Regions from separate parts of the Staphylococcus sp. AS1337 genome, predicted to be linked through region 3. Evidence: riboswitches for the same ligand, from Rfam matches in the RefSeq annotation. Region 3 holds a riboswitch; each other region holds the start of a gene.
What was found. Region 3 has a riboswitch for thiamine pyrophosphate ahead of ACSUE0_RS10230 (ECF transporter S component). Riboswitches for the same ligand answer to the same signal wherever they lie in the genome.

Region 1 (8,031 bases), on a different contig from region 3:
CCGTATCGTAATGGCATGACAGCCTATATTGATGGCAAAAAAGTAAAACCTTTTAAAGTAAACTATATGATGACTGGCGTTTCTGTAAATAGAGACACTAGTCAAATAATTCTCAAATATCGCCCTAAATATTGGTATACCATGATAATTATTTCCGTCATATTTACATTATCTACAATTACATGGCTAATTCGTAAAAAATTGAAAAACAATTAAAACACTTTATAAAAGGAGTTTATCAGAGATGAGGTATTACCATGTTTCGTAAGCTTTGGTCCAATAAAATAACGAGATTACTATGTATCATTATAATGGGGGTTTTTGTAGCACTTCTTACATTCACACCATATATTTATCGCTATCTAACTCATGGAGTTGTTTTTAGCGGTTATGGTGACGGTTACAGACAAATGATGCCTTTTCAAATGTACTTGTATGAACATTTTAGTCAGTTTAAAAGTTCATATGATTACTCATTTGGTCTTGGAGGCGATTTTGTACAAGATTTATCTTATTACTATTCAACCTCCCCCTTCACTTATATTAATTTTATATTTGTGTGGTTATCGGAAGTGATATTCAATAGTAATCCAAGTCAAATCACATTTTGGGCCAGTAATCAGTTAATCGTTGCCTTTATTAAAGGCGTAGCAACTTTTGTTATAACCTTTTATTTCTTTAAATATTTAAAGTTTAAAAATCATTCAATATTTTTGGCTGCATTGCTCTATGCGGCTTCTACAACAGTTATATATTTTAATTTTACGTGGTCTTACTACGGCGATTTACTAATTTTTCTCCCCTTGTCATTATTAGGTATTGAACATTTTTATAGAGAAAAGAAATTAGGACTTTTTATTTTTGCAATTGCATTAACACTTTTTTCAAATTTTTATTTTAGTTATTATGAAGCGATTGTGATATTAGCTTATGTAATATATCGTTTTATATTTCCACATCCGAGAGATGTAGTTTCTCGAAAACAGCAGTTGTGGATGATACCTATTGCAGTTATATTGAGCACGTTAATTGGTATTTGGGGGTTCTATACGGGTGTATCTTCATTTCTTAATAACGATAGAGTGAGTAATCCACATTTTAGTATAAATATATTTACTGACTTTGCCCGTCAGAAAAACTTTTTTAGCAATGGATTTTACATTACGGTATCAATTATTACTATCATCGCTTTATTATCTTTCAAACTTTACAAACATTATTACTATAGGTTTTTTGCAATCGCAACATGGATTATGTTAGTAGGTTCGTTAACACCTTATTTCGATAGTATGTTTAATGGTTTTTCAACGCCAGAGCGTAGATGGGTTTATATTTTTGCATTAACAACATCGGGATTGATTGCTTTATTTATTCAGCATCTTTCTGAGTTAAATCTAAAATCTTATACCATATCTTGTTTACCAGTTTTAATAATTATGGGTATTATGTCATTTGTAGTAACTGATCAAAAAATCTCGTGGATGTCCGTATGTTTAATACTTATGATTTTCATAGCATTTACATTGTTAAAAAAACATTTATTGCAACAACGATGGGTTATATTTACCATCCTATGCTTATTTATTGTGCAACAAGCATTTATATTATCTAACAATCATTTTAATAATGTTAAAAACTACGAATCAACAGTTTCAGCTATGCATGATGCTAAATATAAAAGTCCTGAATTAGCAAAAAAAATAAATAAAATCAATCAGCAACATGATGATGACCCATTAAATAGAATTGATTATATGTCACAATACAGTTTGAATTCACCGATGATTTATCATTTCAATGGCACTGCTTTGTATTCAAGTATATTCGATGGTGATATCTTAAAATACTACGATAAAACTTTACAAATCAACATGCACACTGATAAAAATAGTACATATCGTTTATTATCTAATCGTGCTAATTTGATGGCTTTATGGAATGTACAAGATCGTATACGTCGTCCAAATGATTTAAATATTCCATACGGATTTAAACACGAAAGTACTGTTAAGCATTCTAAAGAAGAGTCATTTTTACATTCTACTAATCAAGTAGCTTACCCAAGTGCACACATCACGGATAAAGTTTTTGCTTCCAAAGACCTTAAATCACCATTAGATAGAGAACAAGCCATGTTACAAGGTGTTGTATTGAATGATAGTAGCACTTCATCCAATCAAACATTCAAAGCTAATAAAAATTTGATAACAGAAGCGACATCAACATTTAACCATGCTCACAGAAACAAAGATAATCATTTAGTCGTTTCTAAAGATAATGGGGGCATAAGTTATCATTTACCTAAATCTATTACTGACAAATACGAAGATATGTATGTTGAGATGGATGTAGAGTTACTCTCACCTGATAAAGCACATGATGTTCGTGTTAACGAATACAGCCAACAACGAAATAAATTGACCTATAAATATAGACGCTTTGTTACACCAGTAACCATGCGCGTTAAAGCAAATAAAGATTTAAACATTCAATTATCTAAAGGTGATTATCGATTTAATATCAAAGGAATCTATGGTGAAGATTATCAAACATTACGTAACGCAACAAAATCTTTAAACCCTGTCAAAGTTTCTCAACAACGTACAGGTTATACAGTAACTAAGCACAAAGAAGATAAAGGATACATTGTACTTCCTATGGCCTATCGTAATGGTATGAAAGCCTATTCGGGCAAACAAGAGTTATCTGTCAAACAAGGTAACGGTATTATGACGGTGATTCCCACTGAGAAAGGTCAAGAAACAATCACCTTAAAATATACACCACCACACACCCTACTATTAGTCACGCTGTCTGTTTTCGGTGTAATTTCTAGTATTGTCTTTTTATGGTGGTTAAGAAATAAATCTAAAAATAGTACACGCAGGTAGAAAATATCATTAAATGTGCCAATACAATATAAATTCTTTATTTTGTATTGGCGGCCCGATATTAAAACAATACTCATTTAGTTAGCTATGTCTACTATGTAGTAACTATAAAGGGGAATTAAGGTTTTTTACAGATTATGTAGATCTAAATGGACGTTTAGAGGTTGAAGTCTCTATTTAAGTTCTATTAATCTTTGTAGAGATCTCTCAATTTTATATACTTCACATTGGATAATGAAGTTCGTCCAATATCTTTATTTTTTCTTTGTCAATAAATAAAAAAGCGGTCCTCATAAAGAGGACCGCTTTTTTATGCTTATTATGCTGATTAACGAATTTCTTTAATTCTAGCAGCTTTACCACGTAATTCACGTAGGTAGTATAATTTAGCACGACGAACTTTACCACGACGTGGAACTTCAATTTTTTCTATTTTTGGTGTGTGTAATGGGAATGTACGTTCCACACCTACACCTGAAGAAATCTTACGTACAGTGAAAGTTTCTGAAATACCTCCACCACGGCGCTTGATTACTACACCTTCGAATACTTGGATACGTTCACGTGTACCTTCAATAATACGTACGTGCACTTTTAAAGTGTCACCCGGACGGAATGAAGGTAAGTCAGTGCGTAATTGCGATTGAGTTACTGCTTCGATTAATTTGTGATTACTCATTATTTTTCTCTCCTTCAACCTATGTTCTTGCCTCGACAAAATATAGCAGCGGATCATAGTGATTTTTCGTGTGTCGCACACTTAAAATATGTTAGCACATAGTTAGTCTTTTTTCAAATGCTTTTTGTATCTTTCTATAATCTCTTTGTCTTCTTGAGACATAGTATCGTAATTTAAAAGATCTGGTCGCTTTGTCCAAGTTCTAAAAATTTTCTGCTCATGACGCCACTTTTCAATATTTGCATGATTACCTGACAACAATACATCTGGCACACCCATCCCTTTATATTCACGCGGTCTTGTATATTGAGGGAATTCTAGCAAACCATCTTGAAATGAATCATCTTCATGTGATTGTTGATTACCTAACACACCAGGCAGTAGCCTAACAATTGCATCAGTCATTACCATTGCTGGTAGCTCTCCCCCAGTTAATACATAATCCCCCATGGAAATCTCATCCGTTACTAAATTTTCACGGATTCTTTCATCATAACCTTCATAATGACCACAAATAAAAACTATATGCTCTGCTTGACTAAGTTCATTAGCAATGTCTTGATTAAAAGGACGTCCTTGAGGACACATTAGTATCACTCTCGTGTCAGCCGTCTTGTCGATACTATCCATTGCATTAAATATAGGTTCAGGCTTTAATACCATACCTTGCCCACCACCAAAAGGATAATCATCTACTTGATTATGTTTATTTTCTGCAAAATGTCTAAAATCTACAGTATTGACTTGTAACACATCTTTTTCTTGAGCACGCTTAAGAATAGAATGATTTAACACGCCATTAAACATGTCTGGAAATAGAGTTAAATAATCAATCTTCATTAATCTAACAATCCTTCCATTGGTGAGATTTGAATGCGTCTACCTTCGACATCAATTTCTTTAACTACGTCTGCAATATAAGGTATTAAATATTCTTTGTCTCCTTTAACGACCCAAACATCATTGGCGCCTGTTTCAAAAATTTCTATCACACGACCAATTGGAGTATCTTCTTCATCGAAGACCGTACAACCAATAATATCTGAATAATAATATTCATGTTCACCTAATTCAATTTCTTCATGATCACGTTCTTGAACTAACGTTTCACCTTTTAAATACTCAATATCGTTTATATTATTGATTCCTTCAAATGTCAACATATGAAGTCCTTTATGCATTCTATATGATGAAATTGTAAATGTTAATGATTCTTTGTCTTTACGTTCTATCTCAACAATTTCACCTGGTTGAAAACGTATATCGGTAAAATCTGAATTGGATTTTACCTTGATTTCTCCTTTTATCCCATGTGTATTTACAATCTTCCCTACTTCAACTTTCATATATGTTCCTCCATAATAATTTGACTATTTCATTTATCTTTGATTATGTATATTCGTTATTTTATTAGCTTATTATAACACGTAAGTTCGATCACTGTGACTCATTACATTTAAAAAATAAAGGTTCTATGATATATCGCCGTTTTTCATTATTGTTGAATTTTATTTGATATTTCTCAATAAAAAAAAGAGCACCTCTTGAGGTACTCTTACAAATATACAGAATGTATATTAGATTAAAAATTATTTTTGCTCATCAAATTTTTTCAAGATACCTTCTCTTGATAAAATGTTATGAACTGTATCAGTTGGTTTCGCACCATCTTTTAACCATTTAAGTGCTAATTCTTCGTCGATTTTAACTTCTGGTGCATTTACATTGTTAGGGTTGTAAGTACCGATTTGTTCGATATTACGACCGTCACGTGGTGCACGAGCATCAGCTGCTACGATACGATAGAATGGATTTCTTTTTGAACCTAAACGTGTTAAACGTAATTTAACTGCCATTTATATTCGCTCCTTTAATTTTCATAGTTTTTATTTTCTACAAGAAATAATGATAACAGTAATATCCAACTTTGTAAAGAGTTTCTTCTTTACCAATTTCAACATTCTGCAAATTTCTTTTCTTCATCTCAAAATGATATTGTATAAAATCTTAAATTATCCTAAACTTGACATTAACCACTAAAAAATATACATTGAAATTAAATTAAATAACCAAATGCACTAGGGGTGTTTCTAACTGAGATGAGTCTGACTCAAACCCTTTGAACCTGATCTAGTTTGAACTAGCGGAGGAAAGTGTGAAGTCTAGCATATTTCAAAAGCTTTTTGAAGCACTTTTTATACATATATTGCTATTTCTAATACACAACTTTCTTTCGGAAGGGTTGTGTATTTTTTTATTGAAAATTAAGGGGTGTATATAATGAAAAAAAACGTAATAGTAACTGGCAGTAGCCGTGGATTAGGCGCAGTCATAGTAAAAACACTAGCTCAGCATGGTCATAACGTTGTCATAAACTATCATAATAGTGAACATACTGCACAAAAGCTTGTTGATGAAATTGGAACTCGACAAGCAATCGCTATACAAGCAGATGTGACAAAACGAAATGAAATTGACAGGTTAGTTGATGAAGCTACACAATATTTTGGTCAGATAGATGTTGTAATTAATAATGCACTAGTTGGATTTAAATTTGATCCTGTTCAACAAAAAGCATTTGTAGATCTTTCATGGGATGATTACCAGCAACAAATTGATGGTACATTAAAAGCAGCTTTCAATGTATGTCAAAGCGTTATACCTCAATTCATTCAAAGAAAAAAAGGTAAAATTATCTCAATAGGCACAAATTTATTTCAAAACCCTGTTGTCCCTTATCATGAATATACAACAGCTAAAGCGGGATTAATTGGATTTTCACGTAATTTGGCTGCCGAATTAGGTCAATATGGTATCACATCAAACGTAGTATCTGGTGGTTTGTTAAAAACAACCGATGCAAGTGCAACTACATCAACTGAGGTCTTTGATTTAATTGCTCAAACAACACCTATTAAAAATGTTACCGCACCACAAGATGTAGCTAATATGGTTGCATATCTCGTATCGGATCAATCTGATGGCATTACAGGTCAGAACTTTACAGTCGACGGCGGCTTAACAATGAATTAATAAGGAGGACTAATTTATTCTATGACACAATCACAACATCTAAACATCGGTGTACTCATCTATGGATGTGGTCACCATCAAGCTGCATGGCGCATGCCTCATTCAAGCATTGAACGTATTGGTGATATTACATATTATCAGTCGTTAGCAAAAATTGCAGAACAAGGCTTATTTGATGCTATATTTTTTGCTGACAACCAATCATTTCCAGCTAATTCTAAAAGTGATATGCCTGCATTTTGGTTCGATCCCCTAGTTAATTTAACAGCTATATCACAAGTTACTCAGCATGTTGGACTAGTCGCTACTATATCTAGTACATTTTCTAACCCTTTTACAGCCGCTAGACAATTATTAAGTGTTGACCACATTAGTCAAGGTCGCGCTGGTTGGAATTTAGTAACTTCAATGACAGATTTGGAAGCTAAGAACCATGGTATGGACCACTTGCCCGAACACGAAGAACGCTATAAAAAAGCAGATGAATTTGCTCAAGTGATGAATCAATTACTTGAATCTTGGAGTGTTGATGATTTTTTACATAATAAAGAAGACAATAGTTTAATTAATAATTCTGCAATCAATCCTATCAATCATAAAGGTTCACATTTCAGTGTTCAGGGGCCATTGACAACACCAAGTAGCCCTCAAGGAAAACCTGTTGCAATGCAAGCCGGAGCATCGGATCCTGGTATCGAATTGGCAACTAAATACGCAGATGCAGTCTATGCTGTGGCTTGGAATTTTGATCAAGCAAACAATTTTAAAAAGAAATTAAATCAAAAATTAATGCAACAAGGAAAGTCCGAAAATAGCTTAAAAGTATTCCCTGGTTTAGTAACATATGTTGGACAATCATATGAAGAAGCTTATGCAAAAAAACAACAACTCGATGAATCTTTAGAAGTTGATACAGCTTTAAATCAATTAGAGTTTTTTATTCGTCAAGATTGTCATAATTGGGATTTAGATGAACTTGTACCATCGTTACCACCCGTAGAATCTTTTAATGGGCCTAAAGGACGTTATCAAACTGTATTAGAAATTATCAAAGATAAAAATCCAACATTACGAGAATTATTAGGTTATTTAAGTGCAGGTGGCGGACATTTAACACTTATTGGGACACCAAAGGATATTGTGGATGAAATGGAACGTTGGTTGAATGAGGGTGTTGCGGATGGTTTTAATTTAATGCCTCCAGTATTCCCAAATAGTTTACAAGATTTTGTCGATGATATCGTACCTGAATTACAAAAACGTGGTTTATACCGAACTGAATATGAAGGCAAAACATTCAGGGAAAATATCGGTATTCATTAATAATTATTTATCAGTGTCTTCTCCTCAAAACAAACGTTTGTTATAAGCAAAATCGCCGTAATACATTTTGTTTTATACTATCGATAAAGCCTCCGATTTTGTTGG
Region 2 (8,031 bases), on a different contig from region 3:
ACTTTAAGATGCCTGTTTTATACGCTTTAATATTCGCGATTGTTTTGAATTATGGTAATGTCGCTATACCTAAGTTTATATGGACACCGGCAAACTATATTGCAGATGCAATGATAGCAATTGCCTTATTATTATTAGGTGCCCAAATTGCTAATATTAAATTTAGCTTTAAATGGTCAAGTTCATATGTGTTTATATTTGTGAGGCTGATTGTCGGCCCGGTAATAGCCCTTGGTATTATCAAACTGATGGGGCTTGAAGGTATCATAGCACAAGCGTTATTTATTACTTCAGCTATGCCTACATCCGTTAATAGTTCTGTTATTGCCCAGGAATATGATAATCATCCAGAACTTGCGGCCGAATTAGTCTTTTTATCAACATTACTGAGTGCGATAACCGTAGTCATCGTCATTTATATGTCGAAAATATTATTCTAACTTCAGTTTCATTATAATGTCATATTATTGGAAATTTGAAAGTTATTTCAATATGATACAGTTGTTGAATATTTAAAATCTAACAAAAGGAATCGATGATATTGAATGAAGCAGTGTTAGGTATAGATGTAGGAACAAGTTCAGTTAAAGTTATAGCCGTGAGTAAAGAAGGAGAAGTTCTAGCTAAGGTTAGCGAAGAGCTTGATATTATACAACTTCAATCTGGATATAATGAACAACAACCAGATGAATGGTTTGAGGCAACAAAGTCATGTATTAGACAAATATTAAGTAACAACGCGTTAAATGATATCTATATTCGTGCCTTATCGTTATCTGGTCAAATGCATAGTTTAGTGGCATTAGATAGCAATAATAAACCGATTCGAAATGCAATATTGTGGAATGATACTCGATCAACACATCAGTGCGCAACAATTGAACAACAATTTGGTAATTATGTGTTATCAAATCCAGTATTAGAAGGCTTTACACTAACGAAATTGCTATGGATAAAAGATAATGAGCCTAATAATTGGAACAAGATAGCAACATTCTTATTACCTAAAGATTATGTGCGGTTTAAGCTTACCGGTAAAATAAATATGGAATATTCAGATGCTTCAAGCACACTATTAATGGATCCAAAACAGAAAAATTGGTCGAAGGCAATTGGCTCACAATTTGGTATTCACGATATTTATCCTTCACTCGTATCATCCGGAGATTTTGTTGGATATGTAGAAAGTAGCCTAGCTAAATCATTAGGATTAAAAGAGGAGGTAGCTGTTTTTGCTGGTGGTGGTGATAATGCATGTGGTGCACTTGGTGCTGGCGTTATCAAATCCAACGATACATTATGCAGTATTGGGACTTCTGGTACGTTATTAACTTGTGAAGAAGGTGAAGGAAAGATGTATCGCCATAATTTGCACTATTTCAATCATGTTGTCGAAGATAAATCATATGTAATGGGTGTGACGCTTGCCGCTGGAGATAGTTTGAATTGGTTAAAAAAGCATGTATTTCCTGACTTAACTTTCAATCAAATTTTAAGTTTAGCAAGTGAATCTACAATTGGCAGTGAAGGATTGTTATTTGCACCTTATCTTTCAGGTGAGCGTACACCACATGGCGATTCCAAAATTAGAGGTAGCTTTATCGGGTTAAGTACTTTACATACAAATGCAGATATAGCTAGATCAGTAATTGAAGGTATTACTTTTTCATTGTATGAAACATTGGTATATTTACGTGGAAAAGGGAAGGACATAACGCATATTACCTCGATTGGCGGAGGTGCGAAGAATGATTTTTGGTTACAATTACAAGCTGATATATTTAATGCGAAAGTCAGTAAATTGAAATATGAGGAAGGGCCTTGCATGGGGGCTGCAATGCTAGCTATTGTCGGTTTGGGTTGGTATGAAAACATAGAAGATATAGTTAATCAATTTATTGTCTATGATAGAACCTTTTTTCCAAATAAAGCTCATCACGAACGCTATGTTGAATATTTTGAAATATATCAAGAAGTCTATCGTCAGACCAGACCTATAACAGCACGTTTGTTAGAGTTGTCTTTATAAGTGGGAAATTGCATAATAATGTCAGCTAACATTAGAAACATTTGCTACCAATGTCAAAGTGATACTTGAAAAGTAAATCATTATAAGTTAGATTGTAAGTAATCGTTAAAACATGTGAAATGAACATTTAATTTGAAAATTTAATAGATAGAAACCACTGGAAGTGCCTTTGATAAAGGCTGAGACCGAAGTAATAACTGAGGGATTCCTAGAACCTGATCCAGTTCGCACTGGCGTAGGAAAGTGGCGTTTTCTATGATAGAAGTAATCATATAACGTTATTTTTCCACCAGGGAAAATAACGTTTTTTTATTTTGGGGTGAATATATTGTTTATTGCTATTACACCATATCAAGATTTGTCTAAATCACATATTAAGCATTACTGTAAAATCGAAGGTGTTATTGATTACTTATTAATAAGAGTGCCAATGAATACTGAAGAACTAATTCAGTGGGTTCATGAATTACTAAAAAATGAGTTTCCTAAGGATAAGATTATTATTCATAGCGATATCAACGTAATCATACGATGTGACTTGTCGGCAATTCATTTTAGAGAAAGTGACCGTTCTATTGTGGAAATACAAACTCGTTATCCTAATTTACAAGTGAGTATGTCTACGCATCGTAAAGATGCTATTGCTAACGCTAAATATTTAGGGCTAGATTTTGTGTTGTTCGGACACGTATTTGAAACACCTTCTAAACCTAAACAAAAGCCTAGAGCAAAGACGGAAGTTGAAGAAGCGCTACAAATTGATATTCCGATTATTGCAATTGGAGGTATTAATCAACATACTTTATCTTCTTTACCTAATGGATTTTCAGGAATAGCCGGGATTTCTATTTTTAATAAATACTCGAAACAAAAACTCATGAATATGAAGGAAGTGTGGGAGGAACATGTATGATGTCATTATTATTGGTTCAGGAGTCATGGGCATGTCAATAGCACGTGGGTTAAGTCAGTCCTTTGCGAATATAGCTGTGATAGATAGAGACGAAGCAGGTAAGCATGCATCTTATAAAGCAGGTGGGATGTTAGGCGCGCAAAATGAATTTACCGAAAACAGTGCTTTATTTAGTTTGGCAACAACTTCTCAAAAGATGTTCAAACCTCTAAGAGACAGTTTGTTTGAAGAGGTTGGCGTGGATATTGAGTATTTAAATAGTGGATTAATAAAATTGGCTACGAATCATTATGATAATAAAAAAATCGAACAACAATATCAATTCTTGAGACAACATTTTACATCTGTAGAACATCTTAGCCCGACTGATGTTCAGCATATGTCCAACGGGGTCATTACTTCAAAACACACAAATGGTATTTATATGGCTGAAGATAATCAAATTAATGCAAACCGCTATACCAAAGCGTTGTTGAAGTCGCTATCATATCGACATATAGATAGAATATACCAAACAACTGTAACCCATATTGAAGCCGAAAAAGGCGGCTACCGTGTGGAGACACAAAGTGGAACTTATTATACTGAAAAGTTAATTGTCACGGGTGGTGCTTGGACAAGCACACTTTTACCGCAATATTTACCTTGTGAAGCGGTTAGTGGTGTAAAGGGAGAAGTACTATTGATAGAACAACCCGATTTGAATTTGGGCGTTACCATGTTCCTGACAAATGGTTGCTATGTCGTCCCTAAATTAAAGAATAGATATTTAGTCGGTGCAACAAGTTACTTTGATGACTACTCAGTTGGGGTGTCTAATGCAGGGAAATCATGGCTTAAGTCACAAGCTTTGCGCTATATACCTGATTTGAAAAATGGAAAAATCATAAACCAATGGTCAGGTATACGACCTTATTGTCAAAATGAACAGCCTATTATGGATGAAGTGGATAAAGACTTATTTGTCATTACTGGCCATTATCGCAATGGAATTCTACTATCACCTTTAATAGGCGAGTTGATGAGTCAATGGGTTATTAATGGCCATAGGCCAAAACAATTATATGATTTTCAGATTAGGAGAGGTGAAAGAAATGAAATGTAAGATTAATGGCGATGTATTTAACTTTGAACAACCAATTAATATACAAGAAATAATTCAATCATTAGGACTGGATGAAACACGTATTATTGTAGAGCATAATGAGACACTAATTAAACGTGAACAATTTGCAACAAGGTTAGTCAATGATGAGGATAAATTAGAATTACTAGAATTTGTAGGAGGCGGATAATATGTTTAAAATAGGAAATTTCACATTAAATTCAAGGTTGTTGTTGGGGACAGGTAAATTTGAAAGTGAGCAAATACAGACAGAATCAATTCAAGCTTCAGAAACTGAAGTATTAACATTTGCTGTCAGAAGAATGAATTTATATGACAAAAATTTACCTAACCCATTGGCCAAAGTAGATTTATCAAAATTTGTTACTTTCCCTAATACTGCAGGTGCTAAAAATGCTAGTGAAGCTGTAAGGATTGCCGAAATAGCAAATCATGCAGGAGTCTGTGACATGATTAAAGTAGAGGTCATTGGTGATGACGAAACATTATTGCCAGACCCATTAGAAACATATGAAGCATGTAAAGTGTTGTTGGAAAAAGGTTATACGGTCTGTCCATATATTTCAAATGATGTCGTATTAGCTAAGCGCTTAGAATCACTTGGTGTACACGCGATAATGCCACTTGCATCACCTATAGGGACAGGTAGAGGTATTAACAACCCATTAAATTTACGCTATATCATAGAACGCACAAATGTGCCCATCATAGTTGATGCGGGTATTGGTTCCCCTAAAGATGCTTGTCATGCGATGGAATTAGGTGCTGATGGTATTTTACTTAATACGGCAATATCAAGTGCAGCGGATCCTGTGAAAATGGCAGAAGCAATGAATAAAGGGATTACTGCCGGAAGATTGAGTTATGAAGCAGGAAGAATACCTGTGAAGTATACGGCACAAGCATCGAGTCCAACTAAAGGTATTGGATTCTTATGATAGAACGGTACAATCGACAGGTAAGATATCATCAGTTTGGTGAGCAAGGTCAAAGCCAACTTCAAAAAACTCATGTCATGATTATGGGTGCAGGTGCACTTGGTAGTCACAGTGCAGAAATGTTAGTAAGGATGGGGGTAGGATCACTTACTGTAATCGATATGGATATTGTTGAATTATCCAATTTACATAGACAGGCGTTATATGATGAGTTGGATGCGGAACAAATGTTACCTAAAGTTGAAGCATTAAAGCATAAGTTGAATCAAATCAATAGCAACGTACAAGTAACAACAATAGATCGAGAAATAACAAATTTAAATATAGAAAATCTATTAACGGCATATCATCCGGATATTGTTATAGATGGTATGGACCATTTTAAAATAAGATATTTAATCAATGAATCTTGTAATAAGCAAAGTATACCTTGGATTTATGGTGCTGCAGTTGGTAGTAAAGGTACTGTTTATGGTATCGATAATCAAGGACCATGTTTGAAATGTCTACTTGAAACAATGCCAAGTACTGGTGAAAGTTGTGCAATAAATGGTGTGCTACCACCAGTGATTTATCAAGTAGCTAGTATGCAAATTTCCGAGCTAATGAGATGGGTCTCTGGCGAAGCATTTTCAAAAAAACTTATAACTATAGATTGTTTTAATATGCAATATAAGTCAATGGATATTAGTGCTTTAACACAAAGTGATTGTAATGTTTGTGTGAAGCATGAGTATGAATTATTAAATGATAAATACGACACCAAGATAGAGAAGCAATGCGGAGATATGTTCTTGTTACGCTTTAACGCCGACATTTTTAACCATATTGATTATTTACCAGTTACTGTGAAAAAAACTAATGACTTTGTGAAACTATTGGCGTATGAGGCTCATGAAATCACACTGTTCAAAGATGGAAGAATGCATGTCTATGGTACTGAAAATGAGGAGGAAGCTAAGAAAATTTATAGAGAAATTGTAAAGAGTTTGAGTTGAATATAAAATAATTTAAAACACTGATTAGACAATAGGATGATTAACTATTGTGTAGTCAGTGTTTTTTATATTTTTAGATTGTTAATATAGATGTTTTGAAAATGTAATTAAAGTTCACAAATACTTTGAAAAGATTTTACAAATTTGTGAACTGCTTATTTATACATTGAAACACTATATATTGTGTTATAAATTTAAATAAAACACAACATATAGAAAAGAGGGGTAAAATGAATAAACTCGAACAAGATTTAAAGAATTTAATAACTAAAGATCCTACAGTGATAAATGAAAATGCCAATAAGGATAGCGCTACATTTTCGACGATGAGAGATTTAACAGCCGGTGTAGTATCTAAATCATATGCGTTAAATCATTTATTACCAGAACATATCGCAACAGCTCATAAAGAAGGGGACATACATTTTCATGATTTAGATTATCATCCATTTCAACCGCTTACGAATTGTTGCTTAATAGATGCAGAAAGTATGCTCAAGAATGGTTTTCAAATTGGTAACGCAACTGTGACTTCACCTAAATCAATTCAAACAGCTTCTGCCCAACTTGTACAAATCATTGCCAATGTTTCTAGTAGCCAATATGGAGGGTGTACAATTGATCGGGTTGATGAATTACTGAGCCATTACGTTCAATATAATGAAGCTAAGCATCGAGAATTGGCTGAAAAATTTGTGACACCACAAGACATAGAAACTTATGTTGATTATCGAGTTTCACAAGATATCGAAGATGCTATAGAAAGTTTAGAATATGAAATTAACACATTGTATACATCAAATGGTCAAACACCTTTTGTAACATTAGGATTTGGATTAGGAACAGATACATATAGCCGTAAAATCCAACAAGCAATTCTTAACACTAGAATCAAAGGTTTGGGTAAAGATCGTATTACTGCCATCTTCCCAAAACTTGTATTTTCAATTAAAAAAGGTGTGAATTTTAGTTCGAAAGATCCGAATTATGATATAAAACAATTAGCATTAGAGTGCTCTACTAAAAGAATGTATCCTGATATTTTGAATTATGATAAAACGGTCGAAATATTAGGTGATTTTAAAGCTCCGATGGGTTGTCGTTCATTTTTGCCAGCTTGGAAGAACGAAATTGGAGAATTTGAGAATAATGGAAGATGTAATTTAGGTGTTGTGACATTAAATGTGCCTAGAATAGCAATTGAATCTAATGATGACATTGAAATGTTTTGGAAGATATTCCATGAACGAATGGCACTAATGCATGATGCTCTCGTCTATCGAATTCAACGCATTTCCGAAGTAACACCTAATAATGCACCTATTTTATATAAAAATGGTGCATTTAAACATCGTTTAACGGATAAAGAAGATATTATGACATTGTTAAAAGGAAAACGAGCTACTTTATCTATGGGATATATCGGTTTGTATGAAGCGGCTACAGTGTTTTATGGTCCTAATTGGGAAACACAGTCTATAGCTAAAAAATTTACATTAGATATATTAAAAGCAATGAAAGTTTACCAACTGAAATGGACTGAACAATATGATGTTTGGTTCAGCGTTTATAGCACACCAAGTGAGTCTCTAACCGATCGTTTTTGTAGACTCGATATGGAAAAATATGGTGAAATACCGAACGTCACTGACAAAGGATATTATCAGAATTCATTCCACTATGATGTAAGAAAAGATATTACACCATTTGAGAAAATTGATTTTGAAAAGGAATATCCTTTTTATGCAAGTGGTGGTTACATCCATTACTGTGAATATCCGAAATTAAATCATAATTTAAAAGCATTAGAAGCGGTATGGGATTATTCATATGATAAGGTAAGTTATTTAGGCACGAATATTCCGATTGATCATTGTAGGGAATGTGACTTTAAAGGTGATTTTAAAACTACAACAACAGGCTATCAATGTTCTGAGTGTGGTAATTATGATCCTACTACAGTTGATGTAGTGAAACGTACATGTGGGTATCTTGGTAATCCAGTCCAACGTCCTACGATTGAAGGA
Region 3 (8,031 bases):
GGAATTGGCACAACACTTACACTTGAAGATAAAACCGATTTTTTTCTAACAAGTGCTTGTGCTCTTTCACGACGTTCCTCAATCTCAATATTTGTTGTAGGTATATTACTTTTTTGTTTAATATCCTCAATTTTCAGTACTTTATTGCCTACTTTATTTGTAAATTTATTTGTTATTTTATTTTTAAAGCTCATCTCGTTCACTCCTTAAGTAAATTCATTCACATTAAAAATAATACCCTTTTTTCAAAGTTTTACCTTATTTTCACAAAAATAGCTTTTAGATATTTAGATGGTTTGTAATGAGGATGTGTTTTAAAGTCTTTAGGCAAGCCCATTACATCAACAATTTCATAATCTACATTTTCGGCTTTTAATGTTGTATTCACTACATTTTTAAATGCTTTTAATGAAAATGCACTATTATTTGTACACAATAGTAGTGTACCATCTGGTCCAAGTATATCGAGTGCACCTAAAATTAATTTATCGTAATCTTTTTGTACAGAAAACGTTTTTTTCTTATTTCTAGAAAAACTTGGCGGATCTATAACAATCGTGTCATAAAATAAATCATGACGACGTGCATAATTATAAAAGTCAAATGTATCCATTACATAAATATATTGCGATTTAGGATCAATGCTATTTAACCCAAAATTTTCTTCTGTTAAAGGACGAGAACGGTTTGCTAAATCTACGCTTGTTGTCATTTCAGCCTTTTCTGCTGCAACTACTGAAAATGCACCTGTATAACTAAAAACATTTAACACTTCTTTATCTTCTGCGTATTGATCTTTTAATTTTTTACGTACTTCTTTCTGATCTAAAAAGATGCCAGTCATTGGTCCATCATCTAAGTGAACATTGTAGAAAGTATAGTTTTCTTCAATTACTATTGGGAATTCTGGTGCGTCACCATCAACAAAACCACCTTTAATTTCTGCATCTTTGAAACGCATTTTCTCGTATATTGAAGTGTAAGGAAATACAGCTTTTAAGGCTGATAGTACATTATAACGGAATTTATAAATCCCTTTTGAATACCATTGAATTAAGAAATGACCATCGTAGTTGTCTATTGTCAGACCTCCAACACCATCGCCTTCACCATTAAATACTCTAAAAGCGTTTGTTCCATCGATATTATAAAAATACGTTCTTTCAGATTTTGCTGTTTCAAATAATCTCTCAAAAAATTGCGTGTTAATCACTTCATTTTTATCGTAACTTAAAACCCAGCCAATTCCTTTATGTTGCTTACCGACATATGCAGTAGCAATATATTGTTCCTGGTTATTAACTAAATAAAATAAATCTCCTTCTTTTAAATGATCATGTGAGTAAATATCATCTTCATCTATAAGTGGATATTCATTTAAATACTTTGTTTCTTTACCTCTATTTAATGTGGCAGTTTTCATAAAATTATGTCAGCCTTTCTGCTTTTTATATTTATAATTTTTCTTCGCTTACTCATTCTATCATCTCAACCTTATCGTAACATCAATTATCTTTAAATCACTACATTATTGTTAGTAAAAATTAAAGGCCGAGACAACAAATATTTGTCTCAGCCTTTAAAAATTAATATTGGTAAAACCTGACTAAAATAGAAAGTGCGCTTATCATAAACTTAATTCTTTGATAGTCAACTTTAACGGAGTCAGTCGATATAACCTTATTTATTCATTAAGATCTAATCCTACGCTTTATCCGCTTCAATATTTTAGTAAATTAATATTTACTTGGTTCACGCAATTTCATTACAAAGGCTACAACAATAGCAATTAACATAATTAGTAATATTGGTGTTATGAAAATTGATAGTAATAAGCCATGAACCATAATATTCACGAATTCAGTAAGCAATTTGAAGAATAATAGACTAACCATAAATAATTGTAAATAGTAAAACCTATCTTTTAAGAAATTCGTTAATGTCGTTAATATATAAATAATGATAATAAACATTAAGATTAGCAATGTTATCCACTCAATTACATATTGCGTTTGAGAAATCTCCCAATTGCCAGAAACGAACAATGAATTTCTATTGTTAAATTCAATTAAAGTGAAAAATAATAGTACTGCGCCACAAAATAATTCTACATATGCTGATTTTACCCATTTTGGTATTTTCATCCAATTAGGAATATCATCCTCTTGAATGTCTATTTTATCTTTCCACTTTGTAATGAATTTATCTTTTTTATCTCTTGCTTTTTGAATATCTACACTTCTGCGTGTTTTTCTAGTAAATTCTGTTGTTTTATCTTGTAAGTTTTTCCAAGTTTCTTTCGTTTGATTCGTTACTGTGCCTTTACTTGTTCTTGATAATTCCGGTTCTTCTTCTCCAAGTTCTTGCTTAGTTAATGGAAGGGATCTTCTTAAAAATAAGAAGTTCCAAATTGACATTTGACCTAGTAACCACATAATTATGAAAAATGTGTTCACACTTAAAATATCAATCGGTATAATTTCATCACTATCAATTCTCCCATATAGCACAATTTGCGTAATCAAATAACTAAAACCATAACTGAAAATAATCCAAAGATAATGGTATTTTCTATGATCTGTATTTAACTCGTCCTTATAAACGATGTAACCAATGTGAATTGCAAATGGTATTACGAAAATAATAGCAAAGAAGCTATAAACTTGAGTCATTAATATTAACGTGATAATAAAGAACAATATACCAATAACTAAAAAGAATATTGAAATGTCATAGTCGTATCTTGTTGTTCTAAATAGAGTAAAACCAAGCAAAACAACACCAATACCAAATAAAATGATTATAATGGCACTAAATACTGGGAAATTACCTATATAATTGCTTATCACTCTAATTATTTCACCAAAAAATGCGTTTATAAAATCCCATACATTATGAATATGTAAGTCAATTTTACCCTTGTTATTTAATTTATCAATTAAAGGTAAATTGATTAAAATGATGAGACCTGTGAAAAGCGAAACGATGCCTATAATATAACTATATAATATCTCAGCGTGTTTCTTCAAAAAAGACATACCATTCACCTCAAAAGTTATTATATATTAACATTTAGTTCTTGTCTTTAACAATTTAATAAATAAGTCCATAGTATGATATAAATCGATGTATAGTCAACTTTCCACTTATATCATTCAATTAAACAATAAATTGATTATAACTAAGACTAAAATCTAAATCACTAGTTTTGTTTGATTTTTTTAAGTTGTGGTATATATATTTTATAGAAGTCATATACTTTAAAAGGAGTGTTTAATCTATGAGTAAAGAAGAATTAAACAAAAAAGCCGCAGAACAAGCAAAAGAAGCAGAAGATAAATTAAAAGATAAGAAAGAAACTGCTGAAGATAGTACAGAAGAAACTAAAAAGAATGTCCAAGATTCATTAGACTAAATTTTTCAATAATATAGGTTTCACATGCTTTAAAATATAAATGTAAATCCGACAAGTGAGGCTGGGTCATAATAAATGTCCCAGCCTCACCTTTATTGTAATTTTTCAATGCAATTGCATTAGATATGTATTATATGTGTGAAGACAATATCTTCAGATGTAAATACCATATGTATTGGGATGTAATGCGATTAAGATGGATAGTGGATATAAATAAAATAGCTCACCTCCTTTTTATATGAACAATTTTTAATTTGATTAAAGCGAAATAATTATTAACTTATATAGAAGTAAAGTACATATGTTATATATTAAATTTAATAGGCAGTCTTGACATTATTCCTTAAAAGTCATACATTATAGTTAAATTTAAATTAATCATTCGCACTAGGGGTGTTTTGTGACTGAGATGAGGTATACCCTCAAACCCTTTGAACCTGATCTAGATGAAACTAGCGTAGGAAAGTGTACTAATCACCTATTTTCCAGGTATTTGTATGCCTATATTTTAACGCGCAACTTTCTAGAAGGTTGTGCGTTTTTATATTAGGAGGATTTTTTATGTCAAAAGGATTAAAGCTTTCAGAAATTCTAGTGACTGTGCTAATTGCTGTTGTTTTTGCAATTATTTACAACATTTGGAATTTTGTGTATAAAGCGTTACAAGTTACAGGGTTACATTTTGAAGAATTAACATATGGTGCTTGGTTCATGGCTGCTATCGTCGCATACCTTATTATCCCTAAAGCTGGCATTGCAATATTAGCCGAATTTGCTGCTGGTGCCGGAGAAACTATTGTCATGGGTCGTTTTGATATTGCAACTATGGTCTATGCCTTATTACAAGGTTTAGCATGTGAAATTATATTTGCTATTTTCAGGTATAAATCTCGTTCAGCAATGGTCGCAATGCTCGCTGGTCTCTTAGCCTCTATTTCAACATTGCCTTTAGACTTTGCTTATGGTTATTTAGGTGAAGTTGTAGGTTGGAATCTAGCGTTATATATCGGATTCAGACTTATAAGCGGCATCGTCGTTGCCGGCCTAATTTCCTACTATATAGTAAAAGCATTGGATCAAACGGGAGTAACCAAATTGTTCAGACCTGCCACAGAAAGTGACTATGATAATTTATAAGGAGCAATTACGTTGATAGCTACAAAAAATTTACGATTAAAATATCCAAACGGTAAGAAAAAGATATTTGATCATTTAACACTCCAAATCAAAGAAAACGAAAAAGTATTATTACTAGGACCATCAGGTTCTGGCAAAAGCACTTTATTAAATGTATTAAGTGGTATTGTACCAAATCTTATTGATTTACCTATTAAATATGATGAATTAATTATCGATGATTCCAGTAGTGTTATATTTCAAGATCCAGATAGTCAATTTTGTATGCCTAAAGTTGACGAAGAATTAGCATTTGTTTTAGAAAACCAACAAATCCCTCGTCACGAAATGGATAAACGTATAGATAATGCATTAAAAGCCGTAGATTTAAAAGTTGATAAAAACCAATACATTAATCAGCTAAGTGGCGGTATGAAACAGAAATTAGCAATTGCCGAAACGATATTACAACAGTCGAAAACCTTGTTTTTAGATGAACCTACTGCAATGTTGGATGTTGAATCGACTGCAGAACTATGGGGGGAAATTAAAGCTCTTTGGCAAGATAAAACAGTAATCATTGTCGAACATAAAGTGGATCATATATGGCAACATATGGATCGTGTCATCTTATTAAATTATGAGGGTGACATTATCGCTGACAACACGCCCGATGAAATTTTGAATGAACATGAAGATTTGTTAACAGAGTATGGCGTTTGGCACCCTAATGCATGGCAATATGCTCCATCAACTATGCATTTCAATAGCAGTAGCTCAAAGTTAAACCTTGAATTTGGTAATGTAACCATAAAACGTGGTAAACATAATCTTATTAATATACCTCAATTAAGTGTAGGGACTGGAGAATGGATTACAATTACAGGCACAAATGGCTCTGGAAAAACATCATTACTCGAATCAATGATGCAATTAATTAAATATGAAGGACGTATGTTAGTGAATAATCGTTCTTTCAATAAAATTAAAGTAGCTGCTAAATATATGTATTTAGTTTATCAAAATCCAGAGTTACAATTCATAACTTCTTCCGTTTATGATGAAGTTCATATTCAATATAAAAATAAATTTAATTCTAAACAAGAAGCTGTTGCTCAGACTGAATCAATGTTGGATACACTTAATTTGCTATCCGTAAAATCTCAACATCCTTATGAACTTTCAATAGGTCAAAAGAGACGCTTAAGTGTTGCAATTGCACTAAGTTCATCATCTGAATTCATATTACTTGATGAACCTACATTTGGTCTCGATAGCCATAATACATTTAATTTAATAAAATTATTTCAACAACGTGTAGCTAGTGGTCAGACTATTATTATGGTGACACATGACTCAGAAATCATATCTCGTTACCCAACTCGAAGACTCCATTTATCACATCACGTCATAGAAGAAATGGTTGGTGATGATTATGTTTGATCTTTGGAAGAAACATTATACTTTTGTAGATGATGTAAATATAATTACTAAGTTAGCAATCGCTGTTATTTTATTTTTCTTTGTTATACTTGTTCATCAGTTTGATTTCATGCTCTACATTACATGTTTAATGCTTTTATTTTTATTAGCTTTTAATGGTTTGCAATTAAAAATCACCTTAACTTTTGTTATTTTAACGATGATATTCAGTGTCATATCTGCGTTGTTTATGATTTTTTATGGCGATGGTACGCACACACTATTCCAATTTGGTTTTATCCATATTACTTCAGAGAGTTTATATCGTGGCTTACATTTAGCCATGCGTACAACTACCATTTCATTTTTTGGAATTTTAATTGCTTTCACTTCTCAGATTGTTTTAGTTTTTTACAGTTTAATGCAACACTTAAAAGTAAAACCTAAAGTGGCTTATGCATTTATGGCAGCAATTCGTATGGTTCCATTGATGTTCATTTCATTAATACAACTTAGAAAATCATTAAAAATGCGTTATCAGTTAATTAACGCACAAAATTATCGTGGTTTAAAAAAATTAAAACATTTATTAATACCTTTATTAAGCCAAAACATTCGTAAAGCACATCAGCTTTCTGTAGCAATGGAAAAAAATGGATTTAAAGATGGTCCAAGAACGTATTATTATTATGCACCTTTCTCGTATAAAGATTTTCTATTAATTTTAGTAATAGTTATCATTTTATTGAGTGCTTATTTATTAGCTCAATATATTCCTATTACCGGCATTGAAGATATACGTGTAACAAATATTTATTAAAAAGATTAACCAACTTTTTAAGTAGACATATTATCCAAAAAGAAAAGCGATTGGACAAAACTTAAACCACTTTGTCCAATCGCTTTTTAACTTTATGATAAACTTTCAACTATTTTATCGCTTTATTACTAATATCTTTACGATAGAAAAGCCCATCGCTTTCTACTTTATCGACCGCTTTATATGCATTAAATTTAGCTTCAGCAATATCTTCACCTTCGCCTAATGCTAATATGACACGACCGCCCGAAGTAACATACACATCATTTTCTTTCTTCAAACCACTGATAAAGTAATCGCCATTTAAATTAAAACCTGTTACTTGATGTCCTTTTTCATATTGTCCTGGGTAACCTTTTGAAGCTAACATAACGCCTACAACCGCATTATCTTTCCATTCGAAATTGATAGGCGCTTTTGCTTCTAAATCAATTATATGTTGCATCAAGTCACTTTCCATACGTGTGAGTAGCACTTGTGCTTCAGGGTCACCAAAACGAGCATTAAATTCTATTACTTTTGGACCGTCTGCTGTAATAATCGCTCCTATATAAAGTACACCAAAGAATGAGTACCCTTCTTTGACCATAGCTTGGGCAATTGGCTGAGCAATTTCGTCGTTAGTACGTTTCAAGATTGATTCATCAATATGAGGTACTGGACAATAAGCACCCATACCGCCTGTATTTGGTCCTTTGTCATTATCATATGCACGTTTATGATCTTGCGCAATACAATCAAATGGCACTGCATAGTCACCATTAACCATAGTCATAAGTGAAAATTCTTCGCCTTCAAGGAATTGTTCAAATACAACAACACCATCTTCCTCAGGATATAAAGTTTCTACACCTGCTTGTGCTTCTTCATAATTATTTGCAATAATAACACCTTTACCAGCAGCCAATCCATCTTTCTTTAATACAACAGGATATTCACAAGATGCAATATATTGTAAGGCACTCTGTTTATTAGTAATTTCTTTGTATTCTGCCGTTGGTATTTTATATTTTTCCATTAATTGCTTTGCAAATAGTTTTGAACCTTCTATTTGCGCAGCAGCTTGATTTGGACCAAACACTTTAACATCTGCTGCTTGTAATTTATCTGTTAAACCTTCTGTAAGTGGTTGTTCTGGCCCAATAATTGCCCACGCTATTTCATGTTGTCGTGCAAATGCTACTATTTTTTCATGATCAGTTTCAGCTATTTCCGTATGGATTATTGCTACGTCTGACATTGCATCATTACCTGGAAT

Region 1: linked by a shared signal. The riboswitch ahead of ACSUE0_RS05515 (3-oxoacyl-ACP reductase) and the one ahead of ACSUE0_RS10230 (ECF transporter S component) in region 3 are both predicted to bind thiamine pyrophosphate.
Region 2: linked by a shared signal. The riboswitch ahead of ACSUE0_RS00045 (thiamine phosphate synthase) and the one ahead of ACSUE0_RS10230 (ECF transporter S component) in region 3 are both predicted to bind thiamine pyrophosphate.

Annotation. Positions count from the first base shown of each region.
Region 1 covers NZ_JBOIHZ010000002.1:586,888-594,918, forward strand. The annotation lists gene ACSUE0_RS05485 (YfhO family protein) at 1-216, shown strand, start outside; gene ACSUE0_RS05490 (YfhO family protein) at 258-2,891, shown strand; gene rplS (50S ribosomal protein L19) at 3,220-3,570, opposite strand; gene trmD (tRNA (guanosine(37)-N1)-methyltransferase TrmD) at 3,673-4,410, opposite strand; gene rimM (ribosome maturation factor RimM) at 4,410-4,916, opposite strand; gene rpsP (30S ribosomal protein S16) at 5,160-5,426, opposite strand; TPP riboswitch at 5,641-5,739, shown strand; gene ACSUE0_RS05515 (3-oxoacyl-ACP reductase) at 5,851-6,603, shown strand; gene ACSUE0_RS05520 (LLM class flavin-dependent oxidoreductase) at 6,625-7,926, shown strand.
Region 2 covers NZ_JBOIHZ010000001.1:5,610-13,640, reverse strand. The annotation lists gene ACSUE0_RS00055 (AEC family transporter) at 1-440, shown strand, start outside; gene xylB (xylulokinase) at 542-2,029, shown strand; TPP riboswitch at 2,179-2,288, shown strand; gene ACSUE0_RS00045 (thiamine phosphate synthase) at 2,358-2,942, shown strand; gene ACSUE0_RS00040 (NAD(P)/FAD-dependent oxidoreductase) at 2,935-4,047, shown strand; gene thiS (sulfur carrier protein ThiS) at 4,037-4,237, shown strand; gene ACSUE0_RS00030 (thiazole synthase) at 4,239-5,006, shown strand; gene ACSUE0_RS00025 (ThiF family adenylyltransferase) at 5,006-6,004, shown strand; gene nrdD (anaerobic ribonucleoside-triphosphate reductase) at 6,217-8,031, shown strand, end outside.
Region 3 covers NZ_JBOIHZ010000006.1:25,414-33,444, reverse strand. The annotation lists gene ACSUE0_RS10250 (DUF697 domain-containing protein) at 1-194, opposite strand, end outside; gene ACSUE0_RS10245 (class I SAM-dependent rRNA methyltransferase) at 254-1,423, opposite strand; gene auxA (lipoteichoic acid stability factor AuxA) at 1,737-3,038, opposite strand; gene graF (glycopeptide resistance-associated protein GraF) at 3,281-3,415, shown strand; TPP riboswitch at 3,795-3,896, shown strand; gene ACSUE0_RS10230 (ECF transporter S component) at 3,977-4,552, shown strand; gene ACSUE0_RS10225 (ABC transporter ATP-binding protein) at 4,565-5,974, shown strand; gene ACSUE0_RS10220 (energy-coupling factor transporter transmembrane component T family protein) at 5,967-6,773, shown strand; gene purD (phosphoribosylamine--glycine ligase) at 6,883-8,031, opposite strand, start outside.